Linked DNA regions of Herpetosiphon gulosus. The protein of the gene in region 2 interacts with the protein of the main gene of each other region in a pairwise test. Links are inferred from orthologs where the notes say so. Each region holds a gene or a part of one and is shown on either strand. Other genes may lie near its edges. The genes, in order: ABEB26_RS21050 and groL.

What was found.
Region 1: the proteins of groL (region 2) and ABEB26_RS21050 interact in binary tests that used the Escherichia coli proteins (3 or more experiments, as listed by UniProt). The link is inferred for Herpetosiphon gulosus from one-to-one orthologs.

Annotation. Positions count from the first base shown.
Region 1 is NZ_BAABRU010000018.1:79,722-91,128, reverse strand. The notes cover bases 4,627-7,605. They hold ABEB26_RS21050 (extracellular solute-binding protein), read left to right. Parts: upstream 4,627-5,453; coding sequence 5,454-6,758; downstream 6,759-7,605. Other genes in these bases: ABEB26_RS21045 (carbohydrate ABC transporter permease), read left to right, coding at 6,926-7,605; ABEB26_RS21055 (ROK family transcriptional regulator), read left to right, coding at 4,627-5,344. Outside these bases: ABEB26_RS21075 (CPBP family intramembrane glutamic endopeptidase), read right to left, coding at 1-764; ABEB26_RS21070 (aspartate/glutamate racemase family protein), read left to right, coding at 940-1,635; ABEB26_RS21065 (tetratricopeptide repeat protein), read left to right, coding at 1,724-2,602; ABEB26_RS21060 (anaerobic glycerol-3-phosphate dehydrogenase subunit C), read right to left, coding at 2,595-3,956; more of ABEB26_RS21055, read left to right, coding at 4,100-4,626; more of ABEB26_RS21045, read left to right, coding at 7,606-7,963; ABEB26_RS21040 (ABC transporter permease subunit), read left to right, coding at 7,956-9,098; sucD (succinate--CoA ligase subunit alpha), read right to left, coding at 9,179-10,060; gmd (GDP-mannose 4,6-dehydratase), read right to left, coding at 10,265-11,242; ABEB26_RS21025 (helix-turn-helix transcriptional regulator), read left to right, coding at 11,382-11,407. UniProt on the Escherichia coli protein: Part of the ABC transporter complex MalEFGK involved in maltose/maltodextrin import. Binds maltose and higher maltodextrins such as maltotriose.
Region 2 is NZ_BAABRU010000013.1:276-11,631, reverse strand. Bases 8,071-10,998 are described here. They hold groL (chaperonin GroEL), read left to right. Parts: upstream 8,071-8,676; coding sequence 8,677-10,320; downstream 10,321-10,998. Other genes in these bases: dapB (4-hydroxy-tetrahydrodipicolinate reductase), read left to right, coding at 10,423-10,998; groES (co-chaperone GroES), read left to right, coding at 8,336-8,638. Outside these bases: ABEB26_RS17485 (alpha/beta fold hydrolase), read right to left, coding at 1-734; ABEB26_RS17480 (pyridoxal phosphate-dependent aminotransferase), read left to right, coding at 1,244-2,566; ABEB26_RS17475 (histidine phosphatase family protein), read left to right, coding at 2,569-3,192; ABEB26_RS17470 (AAA family ATPase), read left to right, coding at 3,262-4,398; ABEB26_RS17465 (DUF3226 domain-containing protein), read left to right, coding at 4,401-5,189; ABEB26_RS17460 (metallophosphoesterase family protein), read left to right, coding at 5,205-5,954; ABEB26_RS17455 (hypothetical protein), read left to right, coding at 5,987-6,520; ABEB26_RS17450 (LolA family protein), read right to left, coding at 6,517-7,437; ABEB26_RS17445 (RNA polymerase sigma factor), read right to left, coding at 7,421-8,014; more of dapB, read left to right, coding at 10,999-11,226.

The DNA.
Region 1 (11,407 bases), on a different replicon or contig from region 2:
ACATAGGGCGTGATGGCATTTTTGCTGGTCAGCGGATTAAAAACAGTTTGAATGAAGATATTATGGCTAGCATGTAACAGCACTGCTGGCCAAACACTGGCTGATTTTAGGCGCAACCACGCCATGACAAAGCTCAGGCCAATCACTAAAATTGTGAAACAGCACAAGCCAAACCACAATGGTGCACCAGCATTGTTATACTCAACGAGCAAAATTGCAGGATAATGCCAGATCGCCCAAATAACCCCGCTGATTGCAGCAGTTGCTACCAACGAATAGCGTTTGCTCAACTCGGGCACTAAAAATCCACGCCAGCCCAATTCTTCGCCAAATGCCAATACTGCCGATCGAACGATGCCAACTGTTGCGACCTCGCCAAGATAGACCCAAAATCCACTAATGGCCAATGGTGTGGCGAGGCCAACCTGGCTTGCCAAGGCTTGTAATGAAAAATCACCGATGCCACTCAGCCAAACTACGCTATACACCACTAGACCATAGCCCAAAGGTAAACTATAGCTGATCAATAAATCCTTGGGTGCTGAGATTTTCCAGCCTAAACCTGCTAAGCGCCGCTCGAAAACTAATTGGGTGATGATTGCGGCTAGCGCTGGACTGAAGATCAAACCTAATCCAAACGCCTCTTGGGGATTTGAGCCAACCAAAAAATAATAACAAATGCTGGTTAAAACTGTGGTTAGCAGCAAAAATATGGCGATTTTCGCACCCAGGTTGTTTGATGATGCAGCTTGAGACTGGTTCAAGGTAATGCTCCTATGCTCAAAAACGAACAAGCTGAGCATACTTTCCACTTGTCACAAGCCAATCGCAGCGCTGTCGCAGAATTGTCGTAAGCAAAAGCGCGTATTATAGGCGGCGTAGCATATGGCCAACCAACCATTGCTCCATTTTGATGTTTGCTGTACCAAGGAGCTTTGCATGAAAACGATTGGCCTCATTGGCGGGATGAGTTGGGAATCGAGCGTCAGTTATTATCAGGTGCTCAACCAAGCGGTAAAACAGCGTTTTGGCGGTTTGCATTCAGCCAAATGTGTGCTCTACTCGGTCGATTTTGCCGAAATTGCTGCGTTGCAAAAGGCTGATCAATGGGAAACTGCTGGGGAAATTTTGGCCCAAACTGCCCGCAATTTGGTGGCGGCTGGTGCTGAATGTATTGTGCTTTGCACTAACACCATGCATTTAGTGGCAACCGCAATTGAGCAAGCGGTCGAAGTGCCATTCATTCATATCGTCGATCCAACGGCGGCAGCGATTCAGCAGCAACAATTAACCACAATTGGTTTGCTTGGCACACGCTTCACCATGGAGCACGATTTTTATGCTGGGCGTTTGCGCCAACGCTACGGCTTGGCAGTCGTCACCCCTGAGCCAGAACAGCGTGACGAAATTCATCGGATCATTTTCGATGAATTGTGCCTTGGCAAAATCGAAGCTAGCTCCAAAGCCTATTATTTGGCGGTGATTAACGATCTGGTGGCAGGCGGAGCACAGGGCATTATTTTGGGCTGCACCGAAATTGGCTTGTTGATTAACCAAGCTGATTGCGATGTGCCACTGTTCGATACCACCTTGTTGCATGGTCAGGCAGCAGTGGCTTGGAGTTTAGCAAAATAGCACAAATTTTCAAGGTTGTGACACTCGTTGTCACAACCTTGGGCGATACTTAACCCTGATACGAGTATATATAACAAGGGGTTGAGCTATGGCAACAATCATGACGGCGCAACGGCAGGAACGACGACAGCTAACCACTGGAATACGGGTTGGTCGAGCGGTGATGCTAATGCCAGAACTTGTGGTGTTTCCAGCGCTCTGTGGCTTGTACTTTTTAACCAATCAAGCAGTTGGCGTGGCTTTGCTCGGCGAGTTGTTGATTGGCTTATTTGTTGCTCGGATTGCCTTAGTTTGGTACGCTGGACGCGCTTGGGCACGCGGTTCGTATGCCCAAGCTGAACGCCTCGTTTTATGGTCGCTGCGGATTTACCCCGATTCGGCTGATGCTTGGTTGGCAATGGGTTCGATTCAATTAGCTCAAGGTGAAACCGAAGCTGCGATCAAAGCGATCGAACGGGCCGACCAACTCTATCCATTTCACGCCCCAATTTACTTAGAAATGAGCCGCGCTTTGGCTGCTCACGGCGATTGGAACGAAGCTCGCCATTATGCCAGCATGGCCTTGGTGTTGGATGAGCAATTGGCTTTGAGCTATAGCCACAATGCCTTGTTGAGTTTGCATTTCGATGAAGCCAGCCAAACGACCAAGCAATGGATCGAAGCAGGCTTGGCCTTAGCGCCTCATGTTGCTGCCAAAGCCAGCCTGTATGTTGCCCGCGCTGAATTGGCCTTTTTGGCTAACGACGAGCGCCAAGTCCAATTGGCCTTAGATCAAGCTGAACTTTTATTGAATGGCTGCCCAATTCCCCAACAAGCTGAATTGCTCTATCGAATTGGCCAATTGCAACGTAGCTTTGGTCAGGTTGATGCCGCCCGCTCAAGCTTTGAACGAATCGAATACTCCGACCGCGAAGGTGGCTATGTTCATGCGGCATGGCGAGCCAAAGTTGAAACCAGCGTCAGCTAAGTTGGCGCTGCTGATCAAACCGTCGATAGGCCTCGGCTAAAAGCTCCACGGGATGACGGGTTGCCAAGCCCGTCCCGTGGCTAATTTGCCAGCGACAGGTTTCGCTATCACACAGCACCGTATCAGCAGGATGTTGGTTGGCCCACTCAAATAATGGTTTACCCACATCCATCGCGATTGGGTATTTTTCGGTTTTTAGGCCATAGGTGCCAGCAATCCCACAACAGGCTGCTTGGCTTCGCTCAATCTGCAAGCCTGGAATATGCGCCAAAATATCGCGGGCTGGCAATCCGATGCGATGGGCTTTTAATTGACAGGGCGGATGATAGGGCAAGGTTTCTTCGATTGCGCCCAGGTTGCGATCAAATTTGCCTGCCTCGTCAAGCAAACGCAAATATTCAAAAATATCGTAGGTTTGTTCGGCCACCAATTGAACCTCGGGATCATGCCAGCCCAACAATTCGGGGGCTTCATCTTTGAGGGTTAAGGTACAACTGGTCGAAGTGCCTACCACCACATAGCCTTGGCGAATCCATGGCAATAAGGCATGTACATTGGCGGTATGATAACGGCGGGCTGCATTAAATTCACCATTGGAAAGCATCGGCAACCCACAACAACCTTGATTAGCCAACACCACCTCGCAACCATTGCGGGTCAGCACTTCTAGGGCAGCCTTGCCAACGTGCGGCTCATAATAATTGGTTGAGCAACCATGAAAATAAACGACTTTGCGCGAAATTGTCGAAGTTGCTGGTTTTTGCGTTTGAGTTTGCACCAAACGACGTTGCTCAAGTGGCACAAGCGCGGTGCGGCTGAGCCACGAACGCAGGCCATACGTCCAGCGCAAAGGCGTGGCAGCGCGGGGCAGATGTTTGCGTGCCCAGCCGCGCAAGGTATAGCCAGCCCACTGGGGTAGCGGCGCACGCCGATCAATCTTAAATAATTTTTCAATCAACCAACGAATTGGCCGATTGCTCATTGTCCAATTGGCCAGCGGGGCGAAGGGCGTGCCCAGCATGCCCAACAACTCCGAGCGCCCAAGCATGCGATTGCGCAAGGGCAAGCCATGTTCGCGCACCATCTGCGCCCGGGCACGGGCATTGAGTTCAGCGATCGGCACGCCAGTTGGGCAAACCTCGTTGCACACCCGACAGCCCGAGCAATAATCCACCGAATGATCGGGCGAATGCTCAGCTTGGTCATGGCGAAAACGCCCAGCTTGCGGACCAACATATTTTGGGCCAGGAAACTGATCGGTGACCGCTGCTACCGGACATGCGGTCGTACAAATATTACATTTAATACAAAAATCGAGCGATTGCTCCAGCCTGATTGATAATCGATCATCCATAGCGACAAGCCTCAATTACGATTTAAAGCTTTAGAATGGCCTAAATCGCATTCTATCATAAAACAGTCATGTTTGTTTGTTGTCTTGACAAAGTACCAAATAGTTGCTAAAATCGGAGCCACTTACCAAGTAGGAGCTTGCAAATGAATCGTCCTTCGGCATTGACAGCTGATCTGAGTTTGATGCGAGAACTCAACCGCGCCCTGGTACTCCAGTTAATTCGGCGTGAAGGACGGATTTCGCGGGCAGATATCGCCAAGCACACCAAGTTAAGTCGTTCGACCGTTTCAAGCATCATTAACGATCTGATTGACGCAAGCCTTGTTACGGAAACGGGTATTGGTACCTCAAAAGGTGGCCGACGGCCAATTATCCTCGAATTCAATTATCAAGCTAATTATATTATTGGGCTTGATGTTTCGCGCAACGCTGTTAGTGCCGTTATTACCGATTTGAACGCCCGAATCTGTTCACGTCGTCAAATTTCCTTCAATGTTAACGATGGCCCCACGGTTGGAATGCCGCTGATCAAACAATTGATTAGCACGATGCTGACCGAATCGCCGGTTGGTCGTGGCCGCATTAGCGCGATTGGGGTTGGTGTGCCTGGCCCATTGGATTTCCGTAATGGCCGCACAATTGCCCCGCCAGTCATGCCTGGCTGGGATAATGTGCCAATTCGCGAAGAGTTAAGCCAAACCTTCCGCTTGCCCGTATCAATTGATAACGATGCCAACTTAGCCGCAATGGCCGAGTATCGTTGGGGAGCAGGCCAAGGCGCACAAAACATGGTCTACTTATATATGAGTAGCGCCGGGATTGGCGCTGGCTTGATTATTGATAGTCATTTGTTCCGTGGCTCAATCGGCAGCGCTGGCGAGGTTGGTCACACCACCCTCAGCGTCGAAAACGACGAGTCATTTGGGCCAATCAACGCTGGCTCACTCGAAGCCTTGGCCTCACAAATCACAGTTTTACGGCTAGCCCGTGAGCAAAAGCTGATTAGTGCTGATGATGATGTGCATGCCTTGGTGCGTAAAGCCGAGAGCAGCCCCGAGATTCAAGCTATTTTGCGGCGAACTGCCCACTATCTTGGTGTGGCAATTGCCAGTATCATTAATATATTCAATCCTGATCGGGTTGTGATTGGCGGGGTTATTCCGGAAACCTCACCATTATTAATCGAGACTATTCGTGCAACGGTGGCGCGACGCGCTTTATCGATTGCAGTGAATAATACCTCGATTGTGCCCGGCGCACTAGGCCGCAATGTCGCCGCCTTGGGAGCCGCAGCCCTTGCTACCGAGCGCTTATTTGCGCCGCCAGCCCTGGAACGCCCTGCAACTTTAGGGGTGCACTCCAACGAGGTTGGTTCGTTGGCAAGCTAACACTTGTCCTTGATGGAGCGTGGCCTAGCGTCACGTGCTTATATTCACCTGTTCGCCCTAATCGGCACGGTAACAGATTTTTCAATATGGTACAAAGGAGTGTACAGCAATGAAGCGTATTTTGAGCTTCCTGCTCGTCAGTATCATGATGGTCGGTTTATTGGCAGCTTGTGGTAGCGAAAGCACCCCAACTGCTGCGCCAACCACTGCAGCAGAACCAACCGCCGCCCCAACTACTGTGGCAGAAGCAACTGCCGAACCAACCGCTGCAACTACAGAAGCAACCGCTGCTCCCGAAGCAACTACCGCCCCAACTACTGGTGGCATGGCAGCAACTGGCGATATCACCTTGTGGCACGCTTACAGCACCGGTGGCGCTGAAGATGCAACCTTGACCGAGTTGATTGAAAAAGCCAAGGCTGCTTTCCCAGATGCTAACATTAGCGTCTTGCAAGTACCATTCGACCAAGTATTCAGCAAGTTTGAAAACGACGTTGCTGCTGCTGGTGGCCCAGACTTGCTCTTGGCTCCCAACGATAGCTTGGGCGATTTGGCTCGCAAGAACTTGTTGGCCGACCTCGATGCTTACAAAGCCAACTTGACCAACATCGCTCCTGCTGGCGTTGCTGGGATGTCGGTTGATGGCAAGCTCTACGGGATTCCAGAATCATTCAAAGCTGTTGCTTTATACTACAACAAATCAACCGTAGCAACCCCACCAGCAACTACCGATGAGTTGTTGCAAATGGTCAAAGATGGCAAGAAATTGGTCTTGAACCAAAGCGCCTACCACAACTTTGGCTTCTTCCAAGCCTTCGGTGCTAGCTTGTTCACCGCCGACAAGTCATGTGGCTTGGTCGATGGTGGCGGCGATGCTTTGAAGTATTTACAAGATCTCAAAGCTGCTGGCGCAACCTTCTCAACCGACGGTGCTCAAGCTGATGCCCTCTTCCGCGAAGGCCAAGCTGACATGATCATCAACGGGCCATGGGTTTTGGCCGATTACCAAACTGCTTTGACAGACAAACTTGGTGTTGCCGCAATGCCTGCTGGGCCTAAGGGTCCTGCTGGTCCATTGACTGGCGTTGACGGCTTCTATGTCAACATCAACAGCCAAAATATTGAAGGTGCAGTTGCTTTGGCAATGTACTTGACCAACACCGAATCACAAAAAATCTACACCGAAAAAGCTGGCCACGTTCCAGCCGATGTCAACGTTGTGCCAACCGACGCGTTGGTGCTCGGCTTCAGCCAAGCTGCTTCAACTGGCTACGCTCGCCCACAAGACCAAGAACTTAACAACTTCTGGACTCCAGTTGGCGATGCCGTAACTAAAGCACTCGATGGCGGCGAAGATGCAACTAAGGCGATCACCGATGCCTGTGCTGCAATGGATACCGCTAACGGTAAATAAGGCAATCAACCGACCCGTTCCTTCCTTGTGAGGGAACGGGTCGCGCCAAGGCTATGGTGGGCTTACCTAAAGATAGTGCTGTAACGATGCCGTAGTCTGGCCTGTTCCTCGCTCACGCGATACCAAATCATCACAGACCCCGCCCCTGTCAGCAAAGGAGCCACGCCATGGCATCGGCAGAAAGCAGCGTCGAGCGTGCTAGTGATAGCGCCATCCCACGACCTTCGTGGTGGGCACGCACCAGAAGCTCACGAACCGCCTATACCTATCTTTTTCCCGCTCTGATCGTGATGTCAATCATCACGTTCTATCCGATTCTCTACCAATTTTGGATGTCGCTAACCGACTTTGGCCCATCCAACATCAATCCTCTGGCCAAAAACTATACGCCCCCCAAATATGTGGGCTTTGAAAACTATCAATTAATTTTGCAAGATAAGTTGGCTACCAAAAATGCCGACTTAGCCAGCTTCAAATTCTGGCGAACCTTAGGCTTCAACATTTGGTGGACATTCTCGAATGTGATTTTTCACGTTTCATTGGGGATCGTCATCGCAGTAATGTTGAACGTTGAGGGTTTGTGGTTTAAGAAGATCTATCGCGCAATTTATATCTTGCCCATGGTGCTGCCACAGTTGGTTATTGCCACAATTTGGCGCAATATGTTCGATGGGCAATATGGCGCGATCAATTTGATGTTGAAGATCTTTCTTGGCCCAGCCTTCCCCAGCGGTGGGATTGATTGGCTCCAGCGGATTGAGCCAGTCGCCTTTGGCTTGCCACTTTCGTACTTTGCCATGCTAATCGCTAATATTTGGCTGGGCTGGCCCTTTATGACAATTGTGGCTACCGGTGCACTCCAGAGTATCCCCAAAGAATTGTATGAGGCGGCCTCAATTGATGGCGCAACTGGCTGGAATAAATTCTGGACAATTACGCTGCCATTGCTCCGCCCCGCCATGGTTCCTGCAACCATCTTGGGGATTATCCAAACCTTCAATCTGTTCCATGTGATTTATTTTATCAGTGGTGGCGGCCCACTCGGCCAAACCGAAATCTTGGTGACCCAAGCCTATAAGCTGATCAATAATAACTCCTTGTTTGGGATTGGGGCCGCATTTAGCGTCTTTATCTTTATTATTCTTGGCTGTATCTCGGCAATTACCGCCAGAATTTCACGAGTAGCGGAGTCATACGATGGCTAATTCATCTATTGCACAACCGACCAGCCGCAAAGGCCTGTTTGCTCGTGGGCGCGGTGCTGGCCGTCAATTGGAATGGTGGCAACAATTGCTGTTGCAAGCCTTTTGCTTGACAGTGGCAGTTTCAGTCTTGTTTCCTATTATGTGGATCGTCACGCTTTCATTCAAGGAAGCAGGCAGTGCCCGACCACTCAAATTGGAAGTTATTCCACCGTCAATTTCATCAATCACATTAAGCTCCTATCAAGCAGTGATTGAGCAGCCGCTGTCGAAATCGGCAGGCGATATCTCGTTCTGGAAGTTGATGGGCAATAGCTTTTTCTTGGCAGCAGGGGTCTCGTTCTTCTCGGTAATGATCGGGGTTGCCGCAGCTTATGCCTTCTCGCGCTTGAACTTTGTCGGTCGTAAGCTGATTTTCTTGAGCATTGGCTTTATTTTGTTGATGCCAGGGATTGCCACACTTGCGCCACTTTTTGCGATGTTGGCCAAAATTAGCACCAGCCTTGAGATCTTACGGATCATTTATTTCACGATGGCAGGCTTGCTGGTCGCTGGTTTAGCGCTGATGACGATCTCACGGATTCGCTCCGATGATTTTCGGGCTGGCTCAGCTGCATTCTTAGTTGGTGGTTTAGCGGTGGCTGCACTGTTTTTATGGGGCGGCATGCAGATTGAAATTCCTAAAAATGCCCGACCATTTGAACTTGGCCGCTCGCTGTATGGCGTAGGCTTGGCCATGATCTCTGGCGCTTTACCATTCGCAATCTGGAATCTCAAAGGCTATCTGGATACGATTCCCAAGGAATTGGAAGAAGCCGCGATTATTGACGGCGCTTCACCCAACCAAATCTTCTTCCGAATTATTCTGCCGTTGGCAACCCCAGCCCTAGCCGTAACTGCCTTCCTTGGCTTTATGGCTGGTTGGACAGAGTTTGCCTTGACCGCACGCTTTATCAACAAGGCCGAAAATTATACTTTGGCAATTGCCTTGCAAACCATGACTGGCCAATATGCCACGGTTTCATGGTCGAATTTTGCGGCGATGTCGATTATGATTTCGCTGCCAGTCTCGATTGTCTATCTGGCGTTGCAAAAATATATCGTTGGTGGCTTAACCTTGGGCGGGGTAAAAGGTTAATCAGCCTAGCGGGCTTTTGGTATCGCAAACAAAAAACCACTCCAGCAATTGGAGTGGTTTTTTCGTGCCAACTAATTGGCTTATTTGCCAAGGCTTTCGGCAACCAACTTTGCGATATCGGTGGGCAATTTGGCAACTTTCGCGCCAACTGCTTCCAATGCCGTAATTTTTTCTTGGGCAGTGCCTTCGCCACCAGCGCCGATAATTGCGCCAGCATGGCCCATGCGCTTGCCTGGAGGAGCCGATTGACCAGCGATAAACGAGACCACTGGCTTGGTGACATTTTCCTTGATAAAGGCGGCGGCATCTTGTTCAGCATTACCACCAATTTCACCAATCAACACGATCGCTTCGGTGGCTGGATCAGCTTGGAACATTGCCAAGACATCGATAAAGTTGGTGCCAATGATTGGGTCGCCACCAATCCCGACGATTGAGGTTTGGCCAAGGCCAATGCGCGTCAAGGCATCGACCGCTTCATAGGTCAATGTACCCGATTTTGAGACCACACCAACTGGGCCGGGCTTGGCAATTGAGCCGGGGATGATCCCCAATTTGGCTTCGCCGGGGGTCAGCAAGCCGGGGCAGTTTGGCCCGATCAAGCGTGAGCCTTTGAGCTTAACAAACTCATAGGTTGCCACCATATCCAGTGCTGGCACGCCTTCAGTGATACAAACGATCAACGGAATGCCTGCATCAGCGGCTTCGCGGACGGCATCGGGAGCAAACGCTGCTGGCACATAAATCACGGTTGCGTTTGCGCCAGTTTCTTTGACGGCTTGCTTGACCGTATTGAATACAGGCACACGGCCATCAACGGCTTTTTGGCCGCCGCGACCAGGCGTAACCCCACCGACCAAATTTGTGCCATATTCCAGCATTTGGCGCGAATGAAACTCACCTTCGCGGCCTGTAATCCCCTGCACAATCAGGCGGGTATTTTTATCAGCCAAAATACTCAATGGAAATGTCCTCCTTGACAGAAAATCAAAAGGCAAAAGTCAAAAGGCAAAATGACACTGAAAATCAAAGGGCAAAAGTCAAAAGGCAAAATGGCTATAATTAGTAGACCTACTTTTGACTTCTGCTGTAATGAAAATCAACGGACAAATGACCATGTTTGTTCGTTAACCCTACTTCTGACTTTTTACTTCTGCCTTTTGCCTTTAAATACGGTATTCATGTTTCAATAATTCGAGGTCGGCTTCGACCATCATGGTCACCAGTTGCTCGAAGGGCGTTTCTGGTTGCCAGCCTAAAATACGCTTGGCCTTGGCTGGGTCGCCAATCAACAAGTCCACTTCGGCAGGCCGCATAAAGCGTTCGTCGATTTTTACATAGTCGGCATAATTCAAGCCAACATGGCCAAAGGCGATCTCACAGAAGCGACGTACTGAGTGGGTTTCGCCAGTTGAAACCACAAAATCATCGGGCTGGTCTTGTTGCAACATCAAATACATAGCTTTGACGTAATCGCCAGCAAAGCCCCAATCACGCTGGGCTTCGAGATTGCCCAAACGTAATTCAGTCGCTAAGCCAAGCTTAATTCGCGCTACAGCATCGGTAATTTTGCGGGTGACAAACTCGCGGCCACGGCGTGGGCTTTCGTGATTGAACAAAATGCCTGAGCAAGCAAACATATTGTAGCTCTCACGATAGTTCACGGTGATCCAGTGGCCATACACTTTGGCAACCCCATAGGGCGAGCGTGGGTAAAATGGCGTGTTTTCGGTTTGTGGCACTTCGACCACTTTGCCAAACATCTCCGACGAACTTGCTTGATAAAAGCGAATCGAGGGATCGACTGTGCGTACCGCATCAAGAATCCGCGTCACGCCCAAGGCCGTAGCTTCGCCAGTAAAGACTGGTTGTGACCACGAGGTTTGAACAAAACTTTGGGCTGCTAAGTTATAAACCTCGGAAGGTCGATAGGTTTGCAGCATATTAATTAACGAAACTTCATCGAGCAAATCGCCCGTGACCAGTTCGATATCATCTTGAATATGTTTGATGCGCTCGAAATTAACTGTACTGGAACGCCGCAGCATCCCGACTACGCGGTAACCTTGGGCCAGCAAATGTTCAGCTAAATACGAACCATCTTGGCCGGTAATTCCGGTCACCACTGCGACTTTATTGGTCATGCTATCCTCATTCGATCTAGGCTAGATGTATATCGTTCTAGCATAGCTCGATATGGTTGGGGTGGCTGCTAAGTGGCTTAGCAATCACCTTGGCGAATGTGCAGTATGATCAACGACACATGTTTGGGAGTATTGCTCTATGCCAGAATCATTTGGCCAGCGGTT
Region 2 (11,356 bases):
TGATCAAGTTGTTGCAATACGTCTAGCGCAGCTTGCACAGTTTGCTGTTGTTGCTCAGCATGGCTAATTGTGGCGGGCAAATCGCCCGATTGCTCACCATACCAGCCAAATTGGGCATGATTGCCGCCTTGAATTTCCACCCAACGGGTCGTGCTAGGCATTAATGGGCGGGCTGCTTCAATATCGGCCAAGGTTGCCAAGCCATCGTTGCTTGCATAAATCATGCTGCTAGCTAGCTCACGCTCAGCCAAGCTGTTCGAGGCCGTCGGGTAGGCCGCCAGCAGAATCAGGCCATCGATTGTATCGGGATGATCATAGGTATATTTCGCGGCCATTGCACCACCCAACGAGTGGCCGCCAAGCGCCCAATGCGCAATCTGCGGATAGGCCGCCAGCACCGCATCGGCACGGTTAGAGCCAAAAATCGCCATATTCAGCGGCATTGGCACAATTACCACCAAATAGCCAGCTTTGGCCAATTCATGGGCCAGCGGGGCATAAGCCGCAGGCGCAACTCGTGCCCCAGGGTAGAAAATCAGGCCCGTAGTTGGAGTGGTGCTTGGCTCAAAAATCAGCCAATCAGCTTCTGACACCGTGACGGTTTGGTCAGAAACTAAGGCTTCGCTGGCCGTTGGCATGGCAGCGGCTGGATTACTCGCCCACAGCACAAAGCCAGCAATCCCAATGATCAGCAGCAAAACTAAGCCTAGCGCAAGGCGTTTAATCAACTTCATCAGCGTACTCCTAGCATGTGTTTCAGTTGTATTCTACGCAGAATCCAGGATTGGGGATGAAGCGAAAGTCAAAAAGCAGAAATCAAAAGGCAAAATAGTAGGGGTCAGGGATCAGGGGCTAGGGGTCAGGTATTGAGCATAGCAGGATAATCACATCAATCTGTGTAATCTGTGGCTAAAATAACGTTCGTAAATCTGTATTTAACGCAGAGGCGCAGAGGAATGTGGCTATTGGCTATTGGCGCTAGGCTAGCGGAACAATTGTTAGTATTGCCAATCAATCCCCGATAGCCAACAGCCGATAGCCTTATCGTCCTTCGTGTTCTTCGTGCCCTTCGTGGATCAAAAACTTAACCTTCGTGCTCTTCGTGCCCTTCGTGGATCAACTTTGTCCTACAGGATTGCTCGAACTTGTCGCTGCTGCTTGACTGATGACATCTGCTATACTTAGGGACGCGAAATCGTCCCGCAAGCCAAACTGTTCCTCACAAACACCGAGGAGTGTAGCAATGACACTGATTGAAACGGTTGATGCCGCTCACTATTTCGAGCCAAAATCACCCGAACTGAGCAGCCAATCGATCTCCGCAATGGCGCGTGGCATGGTTGGTTCTGAAATTTTGCGAATTGCCGGTAATGTCCGCACGTTGCAAGCCCAAGGCCGCACAGTCTGTAATTTCACCGTCGGTGATTTTGCGCCTTCCCAGTTCCCAATTCCTGAAGCGTTGCGCGATGCAGCGATTGAATCATATAGCGCTGGCCGCACCAATTACCCACCAGCCGAAGGCGTGATGGCCTTGCGCAAAGCTGTGCTCAACCACTACGAACACCGTTTGGGGTTGCGCTATCCCTTAGAAAGCATTCAAATTATTTCGGGCGCACGGCCAGGTCTCTACGCAGCCTATGGCGTATTGATCGATCCAGGCGAAACGGTGGTCTATCCCGTGCCATCGTGGAACAACAATCACTACGCCTATCTCTGTGGCTCCAAGGCGATTGAAGTGCCAACTCGCCCTGAAGATGGCTTCTTGCCAACCGCCGAACTGCTTGCGCCATTCATCCAAGAAGCACGCTTGATCTCGATTAACTCGCCGCTCAACCCAGCAGGCACGATGATCTCGCCTGAGGAATTGCGCAAAATTAGCGAGTTGATTGTTAACGAAAATACGCGCCGCAAAGAGCTTGGTTTGCGCTTGCTCTATTTGGTTTACGACCAAATTTATTGGGAATTACAGCTTGGTGATATTCGCCACGTTACGCCTGTTGAAGTGATGCCCGAAATGTCGGCCTACACGATCTTCATTGATGGCATCTCCAAATCGTGGTCGGCGACGGGCTTGCGGGTTGGCTGGGTTGTAGCTCCGCCGCACATCACCGACCGCATCAAGGCCTTTTTGAATCACGTTGGCGCGTGGGCACCCCACCCAGAGCAAGAAGCCACCGCTCATATTTTGAATTCAATCGATGTGCTCGACAATTTCTATGCGCATATGCATAACGAAGTTCGCGCTCGCTTGAATTTGATCTACAACGCCGTGCAGGAAATGAAGGCCGCTGGTTTGCCAGTTGATGCAATTGCACCTCAAGGGGCGATTTATCTTTCCACCCAATTCGATTTGGTTGGCAAGAGCCTTGATGGCATGCCAATCACCAGCAATGCCCAAATTGGCGATATTTTGCTGGAGCAAGCAGGCGTGGCCTTGGTGCCATTCCAAGCCTTCGGCCTGCGCCAAGAAACCGGCTGGATGCGGCTCTCGGTTGGTGCGGTTTCAATCGCCGACGTTGAGCAATGTATCCCACGCATGCGAGCAATCTTGGAGCGCGTCAAGTAACGATGCCCGATCCACGTGGCCTGCGTTTGCTGCTAGCCCGCCATGGTGCGACCGCCTGGAACGAAGCGGGACGCTACCAAGGTCGTGCTGATGAAGGGCTAAGCCAGCGCGGTCAGGCTCAAGCTACCCAGCTTGGGCAGTGGCTTGTTGAAGAAACCCCCGAAATTGTGCTTCACAGTGGCGCACGTCGTACAGCCGAAACGCTGGCGCGTGCGCTGCCGCAGCATCAAGCAATCAGCGACCCTCGCTGGCGCGAAATTGATCATGGCGCATGGGAAGGCCTGACATATCGCCAAGTTTTAGATCAAGCTCCTGAGCAAGCCCGCGCCCATTGGAATGATCCCCTGCATATTCCGGCCCCCCAAGGCGAAACCCTGCTTGCTGTAGCTGAACGAGTCCAAACCGCCACCAACGATCTGATTGCAAACTATGCTGGACGTTCTGTCCTACTGGTTGCCCATGCTACTAGCCTGCAAGTGTTATGCTGCCAATTATTTCAAACTCCCCTCAAGCTTTATTGGCAATGGAAATTCGACCTGGGCAGCCTTTCGTGCCTCGAACTCTACCAAAGTGGCACGATCATCAACTGGCTCAATCGCGGCTACACCCGCCCTGCTAGCTGCTAGCTTTCAATAGACTTACAGCATCCGCTATGCTATGATCAATTGAGTCTATGCCCAAGCAAGGGGAATGTAATGTCTAATGAACTTCAACTTAAATCACTCATCATTCAGAATTTCCGGGGATTTGAAAACTTTCAGATTAACCAACTTGGTCGGGTAAACCTGATTGTTGGTAAAAATAATGTTGGTAAAACCTCTCTCTTAGAGGCAATCTTGCTCTATGCCAATCGTGGCTCAGGCGTAACTATTTATGATATTTTAAAAGACCGCGATGAGCATCGTCTTTTAGGTAGTATGCAAGATGATGAATCCAGCTATGAAGAGTTTTTTGCACTAAAAAATCTTTTTTTCGGAAGGGAAGATTTTACTGACTCGACTAAAACTATAGTTATTGGAGAGGATACTCAAAAAAATTTATCTCTTAAAGCACAATGGTATCAAAGACAAATTAATGATGATGACATTCCTATAAGTACACCAATAAAATTTGAAGATATCTCTTCAAGTGAAAACCCATTTCCAGGAATTAATCTTAGAATCAATAATGGAAAAGGCATGATATATAGTAGAATAGATAGGTATAATAGAAGAATCTCAAGGATAATTAATGATTCTCTAGAAATTAATTGTAATATTATTTATTCAAATAAAATCGATCCACAGCAACTAGGAAAATGGAGGGATATAAGTCTAATCGATGGTTTAGAATCTAATGTTATAGAAGCATTAAAAATAATAGAGCCAGATGTAAATTCCATAAATATGGTTAACTATCGAAATAATGATAAAAATACACGCCAACCATCTTCTTATCCTATACCTATCGTAAAACTCAATAGATATGATAAATTTATACCTCTAAAAAGTTTAGGTGATGGTATTAATAGAATATTTGCATTAATTTTAGCATTAGTGAATTCAAAAAATGGGGTTTTTATTATTGATGAGATTGAAAATGGTCTACATTACTCAATCTATCCTGATGTATGGAAATTGATTTTCAAGCTGGCTGAAACCTTGAATGTTCAAGTATTTGCAACAACCCATAATAAAGAATGTTTGAATGCCTTTAATAAAACTAACAAAAATCAGACGGCTCAATCAGGGCGATTAATTCGCTTGGGTCGTAAAAAGGGCAAAATCGTTGCAACTGAATACAATCAAAAAGATATGCAAGTGATCCTCGAACGTGATATTGAGGTACGCTAGCAATGGGACAGATTAATTTAATTCTGGTTGAGGGCAGCAACGACAAATTTATTTTGATCGAATTAATCAAGCGTAAACTTAACTCAACCATCAATAATCCAAGCCAAGACGATCATGATAAAGCATTAATTATTAAACATAATGATACCCGTTTACGTATTGAACAATCGGGCAGTAAAGAAAAAGTTATCCACAATTTAGAATTTATATTCAGTGGTTTTAATGATAGCCAGCAACAAACCCACGATAAAATCGCAATTATCGAAGAATTACGGGTTCGTTTAATGCAACAAGATGATGAAAATGATGATATTGTGATTGGCTTAATTCTTGATGCCGATAAAGATGCTCAAAAAACCTATGCTCAAGTCCATACGATATTAGCTGAAACGTACACTGATGTAGCTCCAATCATTCCCGTCGAGGGTTTAGTGCTGCACGCCGTTGACCAACCACGCATCGGCGTGTGGATTATGCCAAATAACCGCGATCAAGGCACAATCGAAGATTTTTTTATCAGCCTGATTCGGCCTGATGATGCGCTCTGGCAAGAAGTTCAACACACAATCAGCGCTGTCCGTGAAAAAGCCGACTTAAGATCGCTTATGTTTACTGAAAAGGATTTACGTAAAGCCCAAATATTCACATGGCTGGCTTGGCAGAAAAATCCAGTCGTCCAAATGAGCAAAGCCATAGAGCGCAACCACGCAGCTTTAGATTTAGAACGTGAATCGGTTGCATTATTTATCAATTGGATCAAACGGTTGTTCAATTTACCTGATTCAGCTTAATTTGGAGATTTGTATATGCCACGCTGGGCACTTTTGGCCGATGTTCATGGCAATCGCTTGGCTTTAGCCGCTGTTTTGACTGATCTTGGTCAGCGTAAGGTTGATCAGATAATCAACCTCGGTGATAGTGTGTATAGCGTGTTGCAGCCACGCTGGTGCGCTGAACAACTAGCCCAAGTTGCCAACATCTCAATCAGTGGCAACCAAGATCGCATCCTGTTTGAGGATGTTGCACCAGAGCAACAAAACCTGAGTTATCGCTTTGTTCAGGCTGATTTAGGCCCAAACGAGCGCAATTGGCTTGCCAACCAGCCAGCCACAGCGATTGTTGATGATATCTTTTGCTGCCACGGAACACCAAGCAGCGACACCACCTATTTACTGGAGCATGTCACACCGCACGGGGTATTGCTGCATTCTGAGAAAGCAATTTGCGTCGCAATTCAAGGCATCAGCCAATCGCTGATCGTTTGTGGTCATAGCCATATCGCCCGCACCGTGCAGCTTAGCAACGGCCAGTTGATCGTCAACCCAGGCAGCGTTGGCATCCCTGCGTATAATGATGACCAGCCTTATCCACATATTATGGAAGCAGGCAGCCCGCATGCCCGCTATGCGATCGTCGAACGCAACGCCCAAGGCTGGCAGGTGGAGCATTATGCGATTGGCTACGCTTGGCAACAGGCCGCCGCTACTGCTCAGCGCAATGGCCGTGAAAATTTGGCTCGTTGGCTGCAAACAGGCCGCGCCCAGCTCGATGATTAACATCCCCTTGCAACTTGAAAGGATCAGCCATTTTGACGCTTGATCAATGGTTTTATTTGGCGGCGCTCGGTTTAGGTTTAGCAATTATTGCGATCACCAAAATTCGCCGCCAGCCGCTCTGGCCTTCGCTCGAACGGATGCAACGCTCGTCGCGTTGGTTATTTATTCAGCCTTTGGTTTTGGCGAGCTGGCTAATCACGGCTGCTGGGGTGGGCTTTTTGGCCCGTGGTGCTGGGGTCAATTGGTGGTTAAGTGGCTTAATTGCCTTGGCTGGGGGCTTAGCGGTTGGTTTATTGCTTTATCGAATGATCATCGAACGCAGCATTGTGCAACAAGCAGGTACGGCGCAAAGCAAAGTTGGGCCAATCGGCCAATTGGGCGTGGTAGTCGAAGCTTTGCCCATCGATGGCTTTGGGATAGTCGCCTATGAACATCAAAAAGGCGCAGCCCGCATCAATGCCCGAGCGCTTGGTGGCCGAGCAATTGAGGCAGGCTGCGCGGTGATGATCGTTGAAGTCAATGAGCAAGGAGCAACTGTACTGCGCCTAGAATCGCTTGAAAACTAGCCGTAAATACAATATGGCGTAGTTTGCTCGATGATTGGGCTGCCAGCGGGGGCGGTATAGGTTTGCCATTCAGCGGGCAGCGCATCCAATTCAACTGTTTCATCAACCGTAAATTGCACCAAGGTTTCAGTCGTCAGGCCTTCATAGGTCTGGCTACTGGTAAATTTCCAAATCTGGCCAGTATTGGCATCAATCCAAGCTGTGCCAATAGTGCTGCCAAGATCGACAACGGTGAGCTGGCGACCATCAAGTTCTTCAGTGCCAATGATTGTGGCATTGGGGAAATTGCTGTCTGAGCCAAACGCCACACTGCCTACCCATTGTTCCAAGCTAATCGAACATTCGTCGAACGGTGCTTTGACTGAAGTATTATCGTGGGCGTTGTAATTCCAAAAGTAGTTTTCATCGACGATGGTTGGCCCCATTTGATAGCCGACTGGTTGACCGTTCAGCGATTGGCGGGCTGGTTGATAGAGCAAAATATGCGATTGGCCTTGCACCAGCCAAATCTCATCGCGATAATGCTCATCGATTTGACCATCGCTGCCGGTGGTCGAAATTTCAATCGCGATATGACGAGCCTTGCCATTAGCCACAATTGGCTGGCTAGCAAAGGTTTCGGCGCGTTGTAGCAACTCGGCGGCTGAAACGCTATGGGTTGGTTGATTGAGGCCAAATCCTAATCCCAAGGCCATGGCGACACTACAGGCCGCCATGGCAAGCGCACGAACTGGCCGCTGTTTAAACAATGTTTGCATGAAATTTCCTCGCTTAATTGGTGGCTGGAGTCCAGCCTGAATTTGTTGAATTGTTGCTTGTGATGGGCTGAATCGCTGGGATTGCCCGATTAATTGCTGGACAAGCTCGCTCGTTTCTAGCTCAGCCAAAGCATGCTCAAGCTCAGATTGATTGGTCATCGGTGAGCCTCCGTTTGAGTTGTTCAAGCGCTCGATAGGCGGCCATTTTGACCGCAGCCTCGCGTTTGCCCAGAATTTGGGCAATTGTGGCATAAGGCAATTGGGCAAAAAAGCGCAGTTGAAGCAACTCTTGCTGTTCAGGGGTAAGTTGGGCTAGGGCTTGATGCAATAAACGCTGTTGTTCAAGCTCAAGCATAGTTAATTCGGGCGAAGCTTGCTGGCTCGCCAATTCAGCTGATAATTGGGTTTGCTGGCGACTTCGTTGGCCTCGCCGATAGAAATCGACCAAACAGCGCCGCACAATCGTAAATAGCCAGCCAACAAATGGCCCATTGGGCTTGAATTGAGCAAGGCTCTGCCAAGCTCGCTCGAAGGCTAGCGCCGCAACTTCCTCAGCATCGTGGTGCTGTTGCAAACGGGCCATCAGAAACCGATAAACAGGCGTGATATAGCGTTGGTACAAGCGCAAAAAGGCCTCATGATCGCCCGCCACTGCCAACGCCACATCACGATGATCATCACGAGTTTGCTGATCGAATGGCGTTGTTTCTGCAACGAGCCGCTGGATCAATGCCATACATCAGCCTCCTCATATAGTCTGAATCTGCAATGGCCTTGCACTCAATACATCGTTGATGATGCGCAAAAAGTAACAGGCTTGGTCAAATGAGCACGCTTGCTACGATTTTACTCAATTCTAACAATCGCTTAACGCAGCTAAATCAGGCTAGCAGCACGATTTTTGCCCTTCAGAATGAGCTAAATCGCTTTAGCACTCTCAGCCCAAGAGTGATAAACACAGCCTTGACAAGCTTAATAGAACCACATACACTAGCACTTGGATTTAGCACTCATCACAGTAGATTGCTAAATGGTCAACTAAGGAGGACACATAACCATGTCTGATTTCCGGATTCGCCCCTTGGCCGATCGTGTGGTGATCAAGCCTCAAGCCAAAGAAGAAAAAACCAAAAGTGGCTTGTTCCTGCCCGACACAGCGAATAAAGAAAAGCCTCAAGAAGGCCTCGTTGTGGCCGTTGGTGAAGGCAAGTTGGATGATAACGGCAAGCGCGTGCCAGTTGCAGTGCAAGTTGGTGATCGGGTGCTGTTTGCCAAATATGCTGGCACCGAGATCAAGTTGGACGACGAAGATTATTTGATTTTGGCTGAAAAAGATATTTTGGCCGTCGTTCAAGGCTAAGGCTAATTCGCGACGCTTCTTAGGAGGATTATTTACCAATGGCAAAGCAAGTTGCTTTTAATGAAGAAGCCCGCCGCGCTCTCAAACGTGGCGTGGATGTGGTTGCAGATGCAGTTAAGACGACCTTGGGGCCACGCGGTCGCAACGTCGCTATCGATAAAAAATTCGGCTCACCAACCGTAACCCACGACGGCGTTACCGTTGCTAAAGAAATCGAATTGAAAGACCCATTTGAAAACATGGGCGCTCGCTTGTTGGTTGAAGCCGCAACCAAAACCAACGATGTTGCTGGTGACGGTACGACCACCGCAACCGTTTTGGCTCAAGCAATTGTCCACGAAGGCTTACGCCAAGTGGCTGCTGGCGCTAACTCGATGATGATCAAGCGTGGCTTGGACAAAGGCACTGCCGTTTTGTTGCAAGCAATCCGCGATTTGGCCAAGCCAGTCAACGATCGCACCGACATCTCAAGCGTTGCCACCATCTCAGCTGCCGATTCGTCAATTGGCGATTTGATTGCTGAAGTGATGGACAAAGTTGGTAAAGACGGCGTTATCACCGTTGAAGAAGGCAAAGGCTTGGGCTACGAAACCGAATATACCGAAGGTATGCAATTCGATCGTGGCTACATCTCAGCCTACTTCGTCACCAACAGCGACCGCATGGAATCAGATTTGGAAGACCCTTACATTTTGATCACCGACAAGAAGATCAGCTCGATCCAAGAAATCTTGCCAGTGCTCGAAAAAGTCTTGCAATTCACCAAGAACTTCGTAATTATCGCTGAAGACATCGACGGCGAAGCCTTGCCAACCCTCGTGTTGAACAAATTGCGCGGCACGATCAACGTGTTGGCAATCAAAGCGCCTGGCTTCGGCGATCGCCGCAAAGCCATGTTGCAAGATATTGCCATCCTCACCGGTGGTACGGTTATCAGCGAAGAAATTGGCCGCAAGCTTGACAGCGCCACGGTCGAAGATTTGGGCCGCGCTCGCCGCGTGATTGCCAACAAAGACGAAACCACGGTTATCGAAGGCCGCGGCGACGAAGAAGCAATCAAAGCTCGGATCGAACAAATTCGTGCTCAAATTGAAACTACCACCAGCGATTTCGATCGCGAGAAACTGCAAGAACGCTTGGCCAAATTGGCTGGTGGCGTGGCAGTGCTCAAGGTTGGTGCTGCAACCGAGCCAGAATTGAAAGAACGCAAGCACCGCGTCGAAGATGCGCTCTCAACCGCTCGTGCAGCTGTTGAAGAAGGTATCGTACCTGGTGGCGGGATTGCCTTGTTGAGCGTGTTGCCAGCCTTGGATAGCGTTGTGCCAGCCAACCAAGACGAAAAAGCTGCTGTCTTGATTCTGCGCCGCGCCTTGGAAGAACCAATTCGCCAATTGGCTCGCAACGCTGGTGAAGATGGTGCCGTGATTATCGACACCGTGCGCCGCTTGCAAAAAGATCAAGGCGACTCAACCCTTGGCTACAACGTCATCACTGGCGAATATGGCTCAATGGTCGAAATGGGTATCATCGACCCAGCCAAGGTAACTCGCTCGGCCTTGCAAAACGCCGTCTCGATTGCCTCGATGATCTTGACCACCGATGCCTTGGTCGCCGATATCCCAGAAAAAGAAGCTGCACCAGCTCCTGGCGGTATGGGTGGCATGGGCGGCATGGATTTCTAATCCAGCCCAAGTGGCAACCCAAAACCCCTGTTGTTCAACTGAACAACGGGGGTTTTGCTTTAACCTGTATCATAGAGTTGGCACAATTTAGAAGGATTTTTTATGTCAATTCGGGTATGTTTAGCTGGGGCAACTGGCTGGGCTGGCTCGGCGCTTGCCCAAGGCATCGCCCAAACCAATGATTTGAGTTTGGTTGCAGCAGTATCACGTAGCCATGCAGGCCAACAGTTGGGTATTGTCTTGAATCAGCCTAAGCTGGATTGTTCAGTATTCGCCACCGCCGAGGAAGCGTTGAGCCAGCCCTGCGATGTGTTTGTTGAATACACCAAGCCTGCTGTAGCACTCAACAATGTGTTACAAGCCTTGGCGCAGGGATCGCATGTGGTGATTGGCACATCGGGCTTAGATGATGCAGCCTATGCCATAATCCACGAGGCTGCGCTAAAAGCCCAACGTGGAGTGCTAGCGGTCGGCAACTTTGCATTAACCGTGGTGTTATTGCAAAAATTTGCCACAATTGCAGCGCGTTACATTCCGTATAGCGAAATTATCGATTATGCCAGTGACAAGAAAATCGATGCGCCGAGCGGAACAGCCCGCGAATTAGCCTATCGCTTAGGCCAAGTGCGTGATTCAGCCCAAACCGTGCCAACCGAAGAGATTGTAGGCGACCAAGCAACCCGTGGTGCACGAATGGCAGAGCAACAGGTACATTCAGTCCGTTTGCCAGGCTATGTCATTAGCATTGAAGCGATTTTCGGCATGCCCGATCAAAAGCTGATTTTGCGCCACGAGGCGGGCAATGGAGCTGAACCATATGTTGATGGAGCCTTGTTGGCAATTCGCAAGGTCAATACATTTGTTGGCTTGAAACGTGGTTTAGAGCATGTCTTGGATTTAGATTAAACAATAAAAACCCTCGCTGGATTTTATCTAGCGAGGGTTCTGTGGAGCGGTACGCATCCTCCTACGTTCCCACAGCGGGTGCTGCAGTAGCCTCGGTGTGTGTCGCGTTCACGGCCTGGTTCGGGATGGA